DNA from 3 places in the Dorea hominis genome. Region 2 is predicted to be linked to each of the others. Evidence: predicted binding sites of a transcription regulator. Region 2 holds the regulator's gene; each other region holds the start of a gene.
What was found. Region 2 encodes HrcA, which represses chaperone genes, less so after heat shock. Its sites were predicted from a motif close to TGTTAGCACTCNNNNNNNNNGAGTGCTAACA; they were not measured.
Positions count from the first base shown of each region.

Region 1: a site for HrcA is predicted at 3,611-3,641, ahead of H8S07_RS01335 (co-chaperone GroES). Genes of this name have one in related genera too.
Region 3: a site for HrcA is predicted at 2,971-3,001, ahead of H8S07_RS12410 (Hsp20/alpha crystallin family protein). Genes of this name have one in related genera too.

Region 1 covers NZ_JACOOY010000001.1:259,963-265,130, reverse strand. Annotated here, with positions in the region: gene dprA (DNA-processing protein DprA) at 1-206, shown strand, start outside; gene topA (type I DNA topoisomerase) at 240-2,321, shown strand; gene codY (GTP-sensing pleiotropic transcriptional regulator CodY) at 2,388-3,170, shown strand; gene H8S07_RS01340 (hypothetical protein) at 3,248-3,559, shown strand; gene H8S07_RS01335 (co-chaperone GroES) at 3,677-3,961, shown strand; gene groL (chaperonin GroEL) at 4,009-5,168, shown strand, end outside.
Region 2 covers NZ_JACOOY010000002.1:82,407-87,574, forward strand. Annotated here, with positions in the region: gene H8S07_RS01830 (ATP-binding protein) at 1-545, shown strand, start outside; gene H8S07_RS01835 (response regulator transcription factor) at 545-1,162, shown strand; gene H8S07_RS01840 (hypothetical protein) at 1,238-1,531, shown strand; gene hrcA (heat-inducible transcriptional repressor HrcA) at 1,679-2,722, shown strand; gene grpE (nucleotide exchange factor GrpE) at 2,773-3,372, shown strand; gene dnaK (molecular chaperone DnaK) at 3,408-5,168, shown strand, end outside.
Region 3 covers NZ_JACOOY010000018.1:33,073-38,240, reverse strand. Annotated here, with positions in the region: gene H8S07_RS12420 (rhodanese-like domain-containing protein) at 1-1,606, opposite strand, end outside; gene H8S07_RS12415 (Hsp20/alpha crystallin family protein) at 1,837-2,298, opposite strand; gene H8S07_RS12410 (Hsp20/alpha crystallin family protein) at 2,396-2,821, opposite strand; gene H8S07_RS12405 (YkgJ family cysteine cluster protein) at 3,205-3,879, shown strand; gene H8S07_RS12400 (NYN domain-containing protein) at 3,911-5,168, shown strand, end outside.

The DNA.
Region 1 (5,168 bases), on a different contig from region 2:
GACAAAATAAATCATCGGAGAAAAAAGTACTTGAAAGTCCAGAAAATATGGTGTATAGTTGTGTCGGTTTGTTTCCAAAGGGACTTCAGGAGCTTGCGCAGGAGACAAAACTGGCTCCGGAGATACTTATGGAAGAGTTAATAACGCTTGAACTACAAGGGTTTGTCAAAGAAATATCGAAGAATTATTATGTGAAAATGCGCTAAAAAGCGGGGCGGATTTTATGGAGGAAATCATATATGGCACGTTATCTTGTGATCGTGGAGTCACCGACGAAGGTGAAGACAATTAAAAAATTTTTAGGAAGTAATTATGTAGTCGTAGCGTCTAACGGACATGTGCGCGATCTGCCGAAGAGCCAGCTTGGTGTCGGACCTGAGAATGACTATGAACCAAAGTATATAACAATCCGTGGCAAGGGAGAGATTCTTGCAAATCTTCGAAAAGAAGTGAAAAAAGCAGATAAAGTATATCTTGCAACTGACCCGGACCGCGAAGGAGAAGCGATTTCCTGGCATTTATGCAAAGCACTGAAACTGGAAAACAAGAAAACGTACCGAATCAGTTTTAATGAGATTACGAAAAACGCAGTCAAAGCATCTCTGAAAAATGCCAGAGAGATTGATATGGATCTGGTAGATGCCCAGCAGGCGAGACGTGTCCTTGACCGCGTGGTTGGATATAAAATCAGCCCGGTACTCTGGGCGAAAGTAAAAAGAGGTTTAAGTGCGGGACGCGTACAGTCTGTAGCACTTCGTATCATTGCTGACCGTGAAGAAGAGATCAATGCATTTATTCCGGAAGAATACTGGAGCCTGGATGCGAATCTGAAAGTCAAAGGCGAGAGAAAACTCCTGAATGCCAAGTTTTACGGAACAGATAAGAAAAAGATGACGATTTCATCCAAAGAGGAACTGGATAAGATCTTAAAAGAATTAGAAGGTGCATCTTATGAAGTCGCTGAGATTAAAAAAGGGGAACGTACAAAGAAAGCACCGGTTCCATTTACAACCAGTACATTACAGCAGGAAGCATCCAAAGCATTGAATTTTGCTACAGGAAAAACGATGCAGATCGCACAGCAGTTGTATGAAGGTGTCGATATCAAAGGAAATGGAACCGTCGGTCTGATCACGTATCTGCGTACCGATTCTACTCGTATTTCAGATGAAGCAGATGCAAATGTACGTGCTTATATCGGAGAACAGTACGGAGAAGAGTATGTTGCAGTTGGAGAAACAAAAGCAAAGACAGGCGGCAAGATCATCCAGGATGCGCATGAGGCGATCCGTCCGACAGATCCGGCAAGAACACCGGCGGCAATCAAAGAATCTCTGACAAGAGATCAGTTCCGTTTGTATCAGCTTATCTGGAAGCGTTTCCTTGCCAGCAGAATGCAACCGGCAAAATATGAGACAACATCTGTGAAGATCAGTGCAGGAAAATATCGTTTTACAGTAGCTGCTTCCAAGATTGTATTCCAGGGATTCAGACTGGTTTATACAGAAGCAGGAGAAGAGAAAGAAGAAAAATCTGTATTGATGAAAGGACTGGATATGGATTCAAAGCTCACAAAAGAAAGTTTTGATACGAAGCAGCACTTTACACAGCCACCGGCACATTATACAGAAGCAACACTTGTAAAAGCTCTGGAAGAACTGGGCATTGGACGTCCAAGCACGTATGCACCGACAATTTCAACGATTATTGCCAGAAGATATGTTGCAAAAGAGAACAAGAATCTGTATCTGACAGAACTGGGAGAAGTTGTAGATAATATCATGTTACAGTCCTTCCCAAGTATTGTAGATGTGAATTTTACAGCCAACATGGAAAGCCTGCTTGATGGTGTGGCAGAAGGCAAGGTAAAATGGAAGACGATTATCGAGAACTTCTATCCGGATATTGAAGCCGCAGTGGAAAAGGCACAGAAAGAATTAGAGACAGTCAAGATCGAAGATGAAGTGACTGACGTTGTCTGTGAACAGTGCGGACGCAACATGGTCATCAAATACGGTCCACACGGAAAATTCCTCGCATGTCCAGGATTCCCGGAGTGTAGAAATACAAAGCCTTATCTGGAAAAAATCGGTGTTTCCTGCCCTCTGTGTGGAAAAGATGTTGTGCTCCGTAAGACAAAGAAAGGCAGAAAATATTACGGATGTGAAGACAATCCGGACTGTGAATTTATGTCATGGCAGAAACCGGTTCAGAAAAAGTGTCCGAGATGTGGAAATTATATGGTCGAAAAGGGAAATAAGATCTGTTGTAGTGACGCTCAGTGCGGATATGTAGAAAATAAGGAAAATTCTGATAAATAACAATAATATTCGTTGAATTATAGTGAATTGTATGATAATATAACTTCATAGGATGGAGGAGTGCAAATGAGTGTACAATTATTAGACAAAACTAGAAAAATCAACAAGTTACTTCACAACAATAATTCAAGTAAAGTGGTCTTTAATGATATTTGTGAAGTTCTGACAGAGATTCTGTCATCGAATGTACTGGTGGTCAGCAAAAAAGGAAAAGTTCTCGGAGGAAGCAAATGTACAGGTGTTCCGTATATAGAAGAACTGATCCAGAAGGAAGTAGGCAGACATATTGATGATATGTTAAATGAACGTCTGCTCAGCATTCTTTCGACAAAGGAAAATGTGAATCTTGAGACTCTTGGATTTTCGGAAGAAGCCTCAAAAGGTTATCAGGCTATTATAACTCCAATCGATATCGCAGGAGAGAGACTCGGCACATTATTCATCTATAAGAAAGACGAAGTATATGAGATTGATGATATCATTTTAAGTGAATATGGAACAACAGTTGTTGGTCTTGAGATGCTTCGTTCTGTAAATGAAGAAAGTGCGGAGGAAACAAGAAAAGAACACATTGTACAGTCAGCCATCAGCACACTTTCTTATTCTGAACTGGAAGCGATCATTCATATTTTTGATGAACTGGATGGTACAGAAGGAATCCTGGTTGCAAGCAAGATTGCAGACCGTGTAGGAATCACCCGTTCTGTGATCGTGAATGCGCTTCGCAAGTTTGAGAGTGCCGGAGTTATTGAATCCAGATCTTCCGGTATGAAGGGAACTTATATCAAAGTTGTGAATGATTATGTATTTACGGAACTGGATAAGATCAAAGCAGAGCGCAACAATTAAGATGAAGTATAAGGGTATCGGGAGACTGGTACCCTTTTCTTTGATTGAAGATGAGATGAATTTTACTGGAGGATATAATGGAAAAATTTCAGGACGATACGGTGAAACTCGAGATGATAAAAACGATTCTTGACGGGGGATATTTTAACGATAATATCTATCTGTGTAAGATGATTAAGTATAATGAAGAAGAGGAATGCATATATCTGTTAACGGGGAAGACGGAACTGTCAGAATTTTCTTTGGACAGTATCTATGAGTGCACGATGACGGATGAGGAAGAAGAGGTCAAATGCAGAGGAAAGATTGTCGAACGGTACTGGGATAAGAGAGGAAAAGTACTTGTTTTCCATGTGGAAAATGGATTTTATAAAAATACTGTAAACTAAACAAAGGCGGTTGACAAAATATTAAGAGAGTGCTATTTTATATCTAGAGTTTCTTAGCACTCTCTTTTTGTGAGTGCTAACAAAATAAATAAGTATATCATTTAAGGAGGAATAAATATGAAATTAGTACCATTAGGAGACAGGGTTGTATTAAAACAGTTGGTTGCAGAAGAGACAACAAAATCAGGAATCGTAATTCCTGGACAGTCTAAAGAAAAACCACAGCAGGCAGAGATCGTTGCTGTAGGACCTGGTGGAACAGTTGACGGAAAAGAAGTGAAGATGAATGTCACTGTAGGACAGAAAGTTATTTATTCTAAATACGCAGGAACATCTGTAGAGCTTGATGATGAAGAGTATATTATCGTAAAACAGGACGATATCCTTGCAATTTGTGAGTAAGATGTAGATGTAAGAAGAGAAACAAAGATTATAGGAGGCATTTGATCATGGCAAAGGAAATTAAATATGGCGCAGAAGCAAGAGCAGCATTAGAAGAAGGAGTTAATAAGCTGGCTGATACAGTCAGAGTTACGTTAGGACCAAAAGGACGTAACGTAGTTCTTGACAAATCTTTCGGAGCACCGCTTATTACTAATGATGGTGTTACAATTGCAAAAGAAATTGAATTAGAAGATGCATTTGAGAATATGGGTGCACAGCTTATCAAAGAAGTTGCATCTAAGACAAATGATGTTGCCGGAGATGGTACAACAACAGCTACAGTACTTGCACAGGCAATGGTACATGAAGGAATGAAGAACCTGGCAGCAGGAGCAAACCCGATCATCCTTAGAAAAGGAATGAAGAAAGCAACAGACAAAGCAGTTGAGACGATCGCTAAAATGTCCAGCAAAGTAAAAGACAAAGATCAGATCGCAAAAGTTGCAGCTATTTCTGCAAGTGATGAAGAAGTTGGAAAGATGGTTGCAGATGCAATGGAAAAAGTTTCCAATGACGGGGTTATCACAATTGAAGAATCCAAGACTATGAAGACAGAACTTGACCTTGTAGAAGGTATGCAGTTTGACCGTGGATATGTATCTGCATATATGGCTACAGATATGGATAAGATGGAAGCAAATCTGGATGATCCATATATTTTGATCACAGACAAGAAGATTTCTAACATTCAGGAGATCCTGCCAGTTCTGGAGCAGATCGTACAGTCCGGAGCAAGACTCCTGATCGTTGCAGAAGATATTGAAGGTGAGGCTCTTACAACACTGATCGTAAACAAACTGCGTGGAACATTCAATGTAGTAGGTGTTAAAGCGCCTGGATATGGTGACAGAAGAAAAGAGATGTTAAAGGATCTTGCAATTCTGACAGGCGGTCAGGTAATTTCAGAAGAACTCGGTATGGAGTTGAAAGATACAACACTGGATCAGCTTGGACGTGCAAAATCTGTAAAAGTTCAGAAAGAAAATACAGTTATCGTTGACGGATGCGGAGACAAACAGGCAATCGCAGACCGTGTAGCACAGATTAAAGCACAGATTGAAGAGACAACATCTGATTTCGACAGAGAGAAACTGCAGGAGAGACTTGCAAAACTTGCAGGCGGTGTAGCAGTTATCCGTGTAGGTGCTGCAACTGAGACTGAGAT
Region 2 (5,168 bases):
ATGAACCGAATCGCAGGCAGATGGAGAAAATGGAAAAAGCACTGAAATATGCAGATACAGAAAAGAAAAGGACTGAGATCCTGATGGCACTGACCGGTGAAATGCATACATTGAAAAGCAATGCAAAAGCAATTGGCGCAGGAGAACTCTCAGAGCTGGCACAGGCGATGGAAGTGCATGGCAAAGAAATGGATGCGGATTATTTCAAATATGCAATGCCGCTTCTTTATCTGGAATGGGAGAGAACGGTAAAAGGAGCCAGACAGTTCCGGAAAGAAATAGTGCAGCTCATACCGCAGAGAGAAAACGAAGAAGCAGAAAGTACCATAGCAGATATAAATCTGAAAGAAACCTATGAAAAAGCATTACGGGAAGCATTGATGCGTTATCAGGGGAAGGAAGCTTCCACCTGGAATCAAAAGCTGCTGGACACAGAAAATGATCCGGAGAGAAGAAAGCTGTTGGAACAGATCGGACAGAAAATCCGCGAGCTGGATTTTGAAGAAGCAGAGAGTATTTTCAGAAAGTGGAAGGAGGAACACTGATGGAGAAAAAACATGTATTGGTCGTGGATGACGATCTGATTTTATTAAAGACAGCAGAAGAGATTCTGTCAGAATTTTACAGTGTCAGTGTAGCCAAAGCCGGGAGCCAGGCGATTGCACTTCTGGAAAAAGGCGTGATCCCGGATCTGATCCTTCTGGATATTGCTATGCCTGGAATGGATGGATATGAGACACTAAATGAGATGAAGAAGATTCCGGCGGCAGGCAGTGTGCCGATTATTTTCCTGACCGGATTTTCCGATGCAGATTATGAAGTGCGCGGATTAAAATCCGGCGCGGTAGATTATATTGTGAAACCATTTGTGAAAGAAGTACTGCTTGCAAGAGTGGAACGCCATTTACAATATGAAGAAGGACGGGCCAGAGAAGAACGAACGGAAGAAATAAAGGAGAATGAAACGTATAAAAAGATGCAGGAAGTGTTAAGCCCAATCGAGTGGAAGATTGCGCAGGCAATTGCAAAAGGGATGGACAACCGGGAGATTGCGGCGGAATATCATTATTCTTATGGTTATGTGAAAAATGTAATTACCCGTATATTTTCAAAACTTGAGGTGGAGAAAAGAAGAGATCTGCGGAAAATGTTTGAAGGATAGGGGATGTTCGGTTGTGTTTTACATAGAAAAAGGCTATAATAGAGGAAATATATAACCACGCAGGAGGAATGCAAAATGAAAATTTTTGACACAGTAAACAAAGCAGAAGTAGAAGTAAATGGAACAGACGGACTGGTTCAGCTTATGAAAGACGGCCGTCAGGTAGATCTTTATCTGAAAGAGAAGAAATCTGATGAAGACGGATACATGAGCTGGGATGTAGAACACTGGTCAAGTGTAGATGGTAAAAGATTTATCCGCTGCTATTCATTAGAGGGACGTGTATTAAGTGAGTCTACAGGACATAATATCTATGATCTGGCAAATGATTTCAAACCGGAAGAGGCTGCAAAAGTAGAACTGAGCTAGACTGTTTTAAAGCGTTTGAAAAGAATCTAAAAAAATAATAAATACTGTTGACAAACAGAAAAAGGAGTGCTACATTAATAGTCGAAAGATGTTAGCACTCCTTTTTAATGAGTGCTAACAAAGAAAAATCCGAAAGGAGGAGAGCTGATGTTAGAAGAACATGGACTGAGTGATCGTAAGCTTAAGATTTTACATGCGATTATACAGACTTATCTAGAGAGTGGCGAGCCGGTCGGATCGAGAACCATTTCCAAATATACGGATTTGAATTTAAGTTCAGCAACGATCCGTAATGAGATGGCGGATCTGGAAGAACTTGGTTATATCATACAGCCACATACATCGGCAGGTCGTATTCCTTCGGATAAAGGCTACAGATTATATGTAGATATGCTGATGCAGGAGAAGGAGCAGGAACTGAATGATATGCAGGATCAGATGCTTCAGAAAGCAGATAAGATGGATCAGCTTCTGAAACAGGCAGCCAAAGTTTTAGCGAACAATACGAATTACGCAACGATGGTTTCCACTCCGATGAACAATTCCAATAAGATCAAGTTCCTCCAGTTGTCTATGGTGGATGAAGAACAGGTGATCGCGGTAATTGTTCTCGGCGGCAATGTGATAAAGAACAAGCTCATTCATCTGGAAGAACCGCTCAGCAATGAGAACCTGCTGAAGCTGAATATGCTTTTGAATACAACACTCAATGGTATGTCCATTGAGGAGATCAATTTAGGACTGATCGCAAGACTCAAAGAGCAGGCAGGTATTCACAGCGTGGTGATTGGCAACGTACTGGATGCAGTCGCAGATACGATACAGGTCGATGAAGATATGCAGATCTATACAAGTGGTGCGACGAACATTTTCAAATATCCGGAGCTCAGCGATAAGCAGAGCGCTCAGGATATCATCAGTGCATTTGAAGAAAAACAACAGCTTACAGAGCTTGTAACCCAGACACTTTCTCATGAAGAGAATACAGGAATTCAGGTTTATATCGGTGATGAAGCACCGGTACAGAACATGAAGGACTGCAGTGTCGTGACCGCAACCTATGAATTAGGCGAGGGCATGAAGGGAACGATAGGCATTATCGGACCGAAGCGGATGGATTATGAGCATGTTTTAAAATCTATGAAGCGTCTCCAGACAGAACTGGATCAGATGTTTCATAAGAATGAATAAGAAAGGTGGAAGTACCCTTGGAAGATAACAAAGAAAAGAGCCAGGAAGAGATGGTAAAGGAAGCTGTGGAGGAAGCAAAGAAGACAGCTGAAGCCACTAAAGAAGAGGCAGCCGAAGACGAAGCGAAGGAAGCAGAGACAGAGGACAGCAAAGAATCCGATACAGAAGAGAAGAAATCCGGCAAGAAGTTATTTGGCAAGAAGGATAAGAAAGATAAAAAAGACGAGAAGATTGAGGAACTGACTGACAGACTCACTCGTCAGATGGCAGAGTTTGATAACTTCCGCAAACGTACAGAGAAGGAGAAATCCCAAATGTACGAAGTTGGTGCGAAAGATATCATAGAGAAGATTCTTCCGGTTGTAGACAATTTCGAAAGAGGTCTGGATGCAGTGAAGGAAGAAGACAAAGAGGATCCATTTATCCAGGGAATGGAGAAGGTTTACAAACAACTGATGACAACACTGGAAGGAATCGAGGTGAAACCTATCGAAGCGGTAGGTCAGGAATTTGACCCGAATCTTCATAATGCGGTTATGCATGTGGAAGATGAGAATCTCGGTGAGAATATCATTGCCGAAGAATTCCAAAAAGGTTATATGTATCGTGACTCTGTAGTGAGACACAGTATGGTAAAAGTAGCAAATTAGAATTTATTTAGAAATAGAACAGGAGGACAATTATTATGGGTAAAATCATTGGTATTGACTTAGGTACAACAAACAGCTGTGTAGCCGTAATGGAAGGTGGACAGCCAACAGTTATCGCTAACACAGAAGGTGCAAGAACTACACCGTCAGTAGTAGCATTTACAAAAACAGGAGAGCGTCTTGTAGGTGAACCTGCAAAACGTCAGGCAGTTACAAACGCAGAGAGAACAATCTCTTCTATCAAGAGAGAGATGGGATCTGATTATAAAGTAACTGTAGATGAGAAGAAATATTCTCCGCAGGAGATTTCAGCAATGATCCTTCAGAAATTAAAAGCAGATGCAGAAGGATATCTTGGAGAAAAAGTAACAGAAGCTGTTATCACAGTACCTGCTTACTTCAACGATGCTCAGCGTCAGGCTACAAAAGATGCCGGTAAGATCGCAGGACTTGATGTAAAACGTATCATCAACGAGCCTACGGCAGCAGCACTTGCTTACGGACTTGACAATGAGAATGAACAGAAGATTATGGTATATGACCTTGGTGGTGGTACATTCGATGTATCCGTAATCGAGATTGGTGATGGTGTTATCGAGGTATTATCTACAGCAGGTAACAACAGACTTGGTGGAGATGACTTTGACCAGAAGATTACAGATTACATGATCGCCGAATTCAAGAAACAGGAAGGTGTAGACTTATCTACAGATAAGATGGCACTGCAGAGATTAAAAGAAGCAGCTGAGAAAGCGAAGAAAGAACTTTCTTCTGCAACAACCACAAATATCAACCTGCCATTCATTACAGCTACAGCAGAGGGACCGAAACATTTTGATATGAACCTCACAAGAGCTAAATTTGATGAACTGACACACGACCTTGTGATGAAGACATCTGAGCCGGTTCAGAGAGCATTATCTGATGCTGGTATCACAGCTTCTGAGCTTGGTCAGGTACTGCTGGTTGGTGGATCTACACGTATCCCGGCTGTACAGGAAGAAGTAAAACGTCTGACAGGTAAAGAGCCTAGCAAATCTCTGAACCCAGATGAGTGTGTAGCACTTGGTGCTTCTGTTCAGGGTGGTAAACTTGCAGGAGATACAGGCGCAGGCGACATCCTTCTTCTGGATGTAACTCCACTGTCACTGTCTATCGAGACAATGGGTGGTGTAGCTACAAGACTGATCGAGAGAAATACAACAATCCCGACAAAGAAGAGCCAGATCTTCTCTACAGCAGCAGATAACCAGACAGCCGTTGATATCAACGTTGTACAGGGTGAGAGACAGTTTGCTAAAGACAACAAGTCCCTCGGACAGTTCAGACTGGATGGAATCGCACCGGCTCCGCGTGGAGTACCGCAGATCGAAGTTACATTCGATATCGATGCAAATGGTATCGTAAATGTATCTGCAAAAGATCTTGGAACAGGAAAAGAGCAGCATATCACAATCACAGCAGGATCTAACATGTCTGATGAAGATATTGATAAAGCTGTAAAAGAAGCTGCTGCATTTGAAGCACAGGATAAGAAACGTAAAGAAGGAATCGATACAAAGAACGAAGCAGATGCATTCGTATTCCAGACAGAGAAAGCATTGTCTGAAGCTGGAGACAAACTGGATGCAGCTGACAAAGCAGCAGTAGAAGCTGACTGCAAAGCACTGAAAGATCTGCTTGAGAAGGCAAATACAGAAGAGATGACAGATGCTCAGATCGCTGAGATTAAAGCAGCAAAAGAAAAACTGACAGAGAGTGCTCAGAAACTCTTCACAAAGATGTATGAGCAGGCA
Region 3 (5,168 bases), on a different contig from region 2:
TATTCTTTGTAGCAGATGCCACATCAGTACCTGATACAGCACCGTCAACGTCAGCAGAAACAGCACCGGCAATATGAGATTCAGCATATTTAGCAGCCTGACGTACATCTAAGATTTTGTATTCCTGTTTTCCGTCGATGTCAGCTTTTAAGTCTTCTTTTGAAACATAGTTGTATGGAGCTTTGTATCCATCAACAGCGATTGTAATTGTTACAACAGTACCTGCTTTTGGAAGGTTAGCGGAGTTTCCAATCGTAGTTCCACCCATTGCAACATCTTCACTTGCACAGATACCTGCATAACAGCTTGATGTACAGATTTCGCATCCGGATGGGATTGCTTTCTGAACAGCACCACTGTTAGCGTATACAATAGTTCCTGTATATGCTGACTTGTCAGCATTTTTAATAGTATCCTGCATTGCTACAGCATCATGTCCTGCCCAGGAAACGCTGATATTCAGTTTAGAATAATTAGCGTTTGTTCCTTTTTTGTCTTTTACGGCGGCAATAGATTCACCATTCGCTAATACAGTTTTTGAATTTGTATTCCATGCAGTTGCTCCGAGAGAATCCAGTGCATTTGCCAGATCAATACGGTCATTCAGACCTGTGAAGATCGGATTGCCTCCGGAAGCTCCAAGATTAGCAGTCACGAGATAATGCATAGTTGGTTTTTTAAATGCAGAAGCATTTAAGATACCTTTTAAAGTAACAGTTCCGGCTTCTGTATCAACTTTAACCGGCTCAGTTACAGTGATAAGGCATGTAGCTTTTTTGCTTCCACCTTTTTCAGTTGCTGTGATTGTAGCCTGTCCTGCTGCGATACCTTTTACAACACCTTTGGAAGTTACAGTAGCAACTTTTGTATTGCTTGATTTCCATGTAACACCCTGATTGTAGAATCCAGTAGCACCTTTTACAGTAGCTTTTAAAGTAGTTGTCTTTCCGGAAGCTACTGTCTTGGAAGTTGTGTTCAGCTTAACAGAAGAAGCTTTCAGATCTTTTACTGTGATCTTGATTGTAGATTTTACTTTCTTGTTCGTCTTGGAAGTAGCAGTGATCTTTACAGTACCTTTTTTCTTACCGGTAACAGTGCCTTTAGAAGATACAGTAGCAATTTTCTTATTGCTTGATTTGTAGGTTACAGATTTGCTTGCATTAGAAGGTTTTACAGATTTAACAGAAACCTTCACTTTACCCTTGATATCTACTGTTTTAGAAGTGGCTTTGAGGGTAATCTTTGTTGGCTTTCCTTTTACTGTGATCTTGATTGTAGATTTTACTTTCTTGTTCGTCTTGGAAGTAGCAGTGATTTTTACAGTACCTTTTTTCTTACCAGTAACAATGCCTTTAGAAGATACAGTAGCAATTTTCTTATTGCTTGATTTGTAGGTTACAGATTTGCTTGCATTAGAAGGTTTTACAGATTTCACGGAAACCTTCACTTTACCCTTGATATCTACCGTTTTGGAAGTAGCTTTAAGGGTAATCTTTGTAGGCTTTTTGGAAGCCGCCTCACTGTTCATGCCTGTAGAAGCTGCCATAGTAAGAACTACAGCAAGTGAGAGCATAAACAGGGAGATTTTTTTGATTGTTGTTTTCATAATAACAACTCCTCCTTGTCTTACCGTTAAAAACGGACACTTTGTATCTATTTAAGTATAGTTTCATATATAAATATAAGCAAATTGATAATATCTATAAAATGACTAAATAATAGATAATATCTATAAGATGAAAAATAGCCTAAATCCCAGTAAAATTGTGGGCTTTAGGCTATTTGTTAAATAAATTATTTATTAGCTTAAATAGAAGAAAAAGCAAGAATTTGACATTATCCTTCAATAGCAATCTGTTTCTTATTTTCTACGGCAGGTTTGGCTTCTTTTTTCGGAATGGTCAGTTTCAAAATGCCATGTTTGAAGCTTGCTTTAATATCTTCTTCAGTTACATCCTTGCCAACATAGAAACTTCTCTGGCAGGAACCGGCATAACGTTCACGACGGATATAATGTCCGGTTTCTTTTTCTTTCTTATCCTGATCCAGTCCTTTTGCGGCACTAATCGTCAAATAACCATCGTTTAACTCAATGGTAAGCTCATCTTTCTTAAATCCAGGAAGGTCAATATCGAGAACATAACTGCCTTTTCTCTCGCGGATATCGGTCTTCATTAAGTTGTGAGCTCTGTGTCCGTAAAGTTTCTTCTCCATACGATGTTCATCTTTGTCATTATAAAATGGGAATCTGAAAAAATCATCAAATAAATTATCATTAAAAATACTAGGCATCATCATAAGTCATTCCTCCTTGAATCTCTATCTATATTATGTGCTACCAGAGCTTTTCACTCCGGCTATGAGCAACTTGTCGACTATAAGTTTAATTATAAGATTATCCTTCGATGGCAATCTGTTTTTTGCTTTCCACAGCAGGTTTAGCTTCTTTTTTCGGAATGGTCATCTTCAAAGTGCCATCTTCGAAACTTGCCTTAATATCATCTTCTGTGACATCTTTGCCAACATAGAAACTTCTCTGGCAAGAACCGCTGTAACGTTCACGACGAATATAATGTCCATCTTTATCTTTCTCATCGTTGTTCGTATCTGTGCTTGCGCTGATTGTCAGATAACCATCATTCAGTTCAGCCTTTACATTATCTTTCTGTACGCCCGGCATACTCATCGTCAGTTCGTAATCCTTTTCGTTTTCCTTAACATCTGTGTTCATAAGGCTTGTGTCACTATAACCCCATGCATTCCAATCATCATCAAAGAAATCGTCCAATAAGTTCTCTCCAAAAATACTAGGTAACATCATAAGTCATATCTCCTTTCAAAAGACATTCATAAAATATAATTAAGCACTGTCGGAGAATCCGATGTGTTGTTGTCTTATAGGAACATCTGGAATCAAGATCCTTTCTTTTTATCTCTTCTCCTTTGTTCTAACTGTACTATAACATCTATTATTAGCACTGTCAAGAGGTGAGTGCTAATTTCTGGAATTTTTTTATTAACTGAAAAACAAACTTCTATTATGTGGCATATTTTTCTGCAAAGTAAAACAAGGGGTGGCATTTAGTCTTACAATCGTTTATCCTATAAGAAGTACAGTGCTTTCATGTTCTATTACACAGATATAATGTAAAACGTAAGATTCCGACAGACAAAAGAAAGCGAAAACATATAGGGGATAAGAAAATGATAAGAAACATAGATATGAAAGAAATCTCGGATGGTAATTTATATACGGCAAATGACATGGTAAAAGCAGATTGTCAGGACTGCAAAGGCTGTTCTGCGTGCTGCCGTGGTATGGGTGATTCCATTGTGCTAGATCCTTATGATGTTTGGCAGATGAGTGCCGGGCTGGGTGAGACATTTGAAGAATTAATGAAAGGAAAGATCGCGCTCGGAGTTGTGGATGGCATGATCCTGCCGCATCTTGACATGGATGACGGGACGTTAGGCTGTCCATTCTTAAATGAAGCTGGCAGATGCAAGATTCATGCATTCCGTCCGGGAATCTGCAGGTTATTTCCGCTTGGACGATTTTATGAAGAAGATGGATTTAAGTATTTTCTGCAGATCCATGAATGTCAGAAGAAAGACCGAACGAAGATTAAGGTGAAAAAATGGCTTGGCATTGCAAATCTCAAAGCATATGAGAACTATATTACTTCCTGGCATGCATTTTTGAAAAACTGTGAGACGGCGCTTGCAGATTTGAGTGCGGAAGAAGCAAAGATTTTGCAGGTTTTCATTTTGCGGACATTCTATCAGACACCATATCAGGCAGAACTTGCCGCTGGGGATGCATTTTACAGTGAATATGAAAAACGCAGGGAACTGGTACGGAAGAAGCTGGATTTATAATACAGAAAGTGAAGAAACAGGTGTAGGAAATATGAGAAATATTACAATCGGAATACTGGCGCATGTTGATGCAGGAAAGACAACACTTTCGGAAAGTATTTTGTATTTGAGTGGCAAATTAAGAACGTTGGGAAGAGTGGATCATAAAGATGCATTTCTGGATACGCATGAACTGGAGCGGAGCAGAGGAATTACGATATTTTCCAAACAGGCGGTATTTCCGCTTGATCCGTGGCAGGTGACTTTGCTGGATACACCGGGACATGTGGATTTTTCGGCGGAGATGGAGCGTACTTTGCAGGTCCTCGATTATGCGATTCTTGTGATCAACGGAGCAGACGGAATCCAGGGACATACAAGGACACTCTGGGGCCTCCTGAAACGCTACAATGTACCGGTATTTTTATTTGTAAATAAGATGGATCAGGAAGGAACAGACAGGAAACACCTGCTGGAAGAACTGAAAAATGGACTGGACGACCAGATTATGGCATTTGATGTAGAGAAAGATACTTCTTTCTATGAAAATGCAGCAATGGGAGATGAACGGGCGCTGGAAGAATACCTGGAGGCAGAGAAACTTACGGAAGAGACAATTGCTGGACTGATCATGGAAAGAAAGGTATTTCCGTGTTATTTTGGATCTGCGCTTAAAGTCGAAGGTGTACAGCAATTGCTGGACGGGCTGGCAGAGTATATGGAAACGAATGCAGATGAACCGGCAGATTTTGGCGCGCGTGTGTACAAGATTTCAAGAGATGATAAAGGGAATCGTCTGACACATATGAAAGTGACATCCGGGAAACTGAAAGTCAAAGAAGTTCTGGAAAATCATCCGGAAGATGGTGAACACTGGGAAGAGAAGGTGAACCAGATCCGCATTTATTCAGGGGATAAGTTTGAGGCAGTTCCGGAAGTTTCGGCTGGAACAATTTGTGCAGTGACAGGCCTTAGTATGACAAAGCCGGGAGAAGGTCTCGGAGTGGAAGCGGAGAATGTAGAGCCGGTGCTGGAACCGGTACTGACTTATCAGGTGTTATTGCCGGAAGGATGCGATGTATCGGAAATGCTCCGGAATCTGCGCCAGTTAGAAGAGGAAGATCCCCTGCTTCGTGTTGTATGGAAAGAAGAACTGTCGGAGATTCACGTATGTCTGATGGGAGAAGTGCAGATCCAGATTCTGCATGAGCTGATCTTAGAACGCTTTGGCGTGGATGTAACATTTGGGGAAGGCAATATTGTATATAAAGAGACAATTACGAACCGCGTAGAAGGAGTCGGACATTATG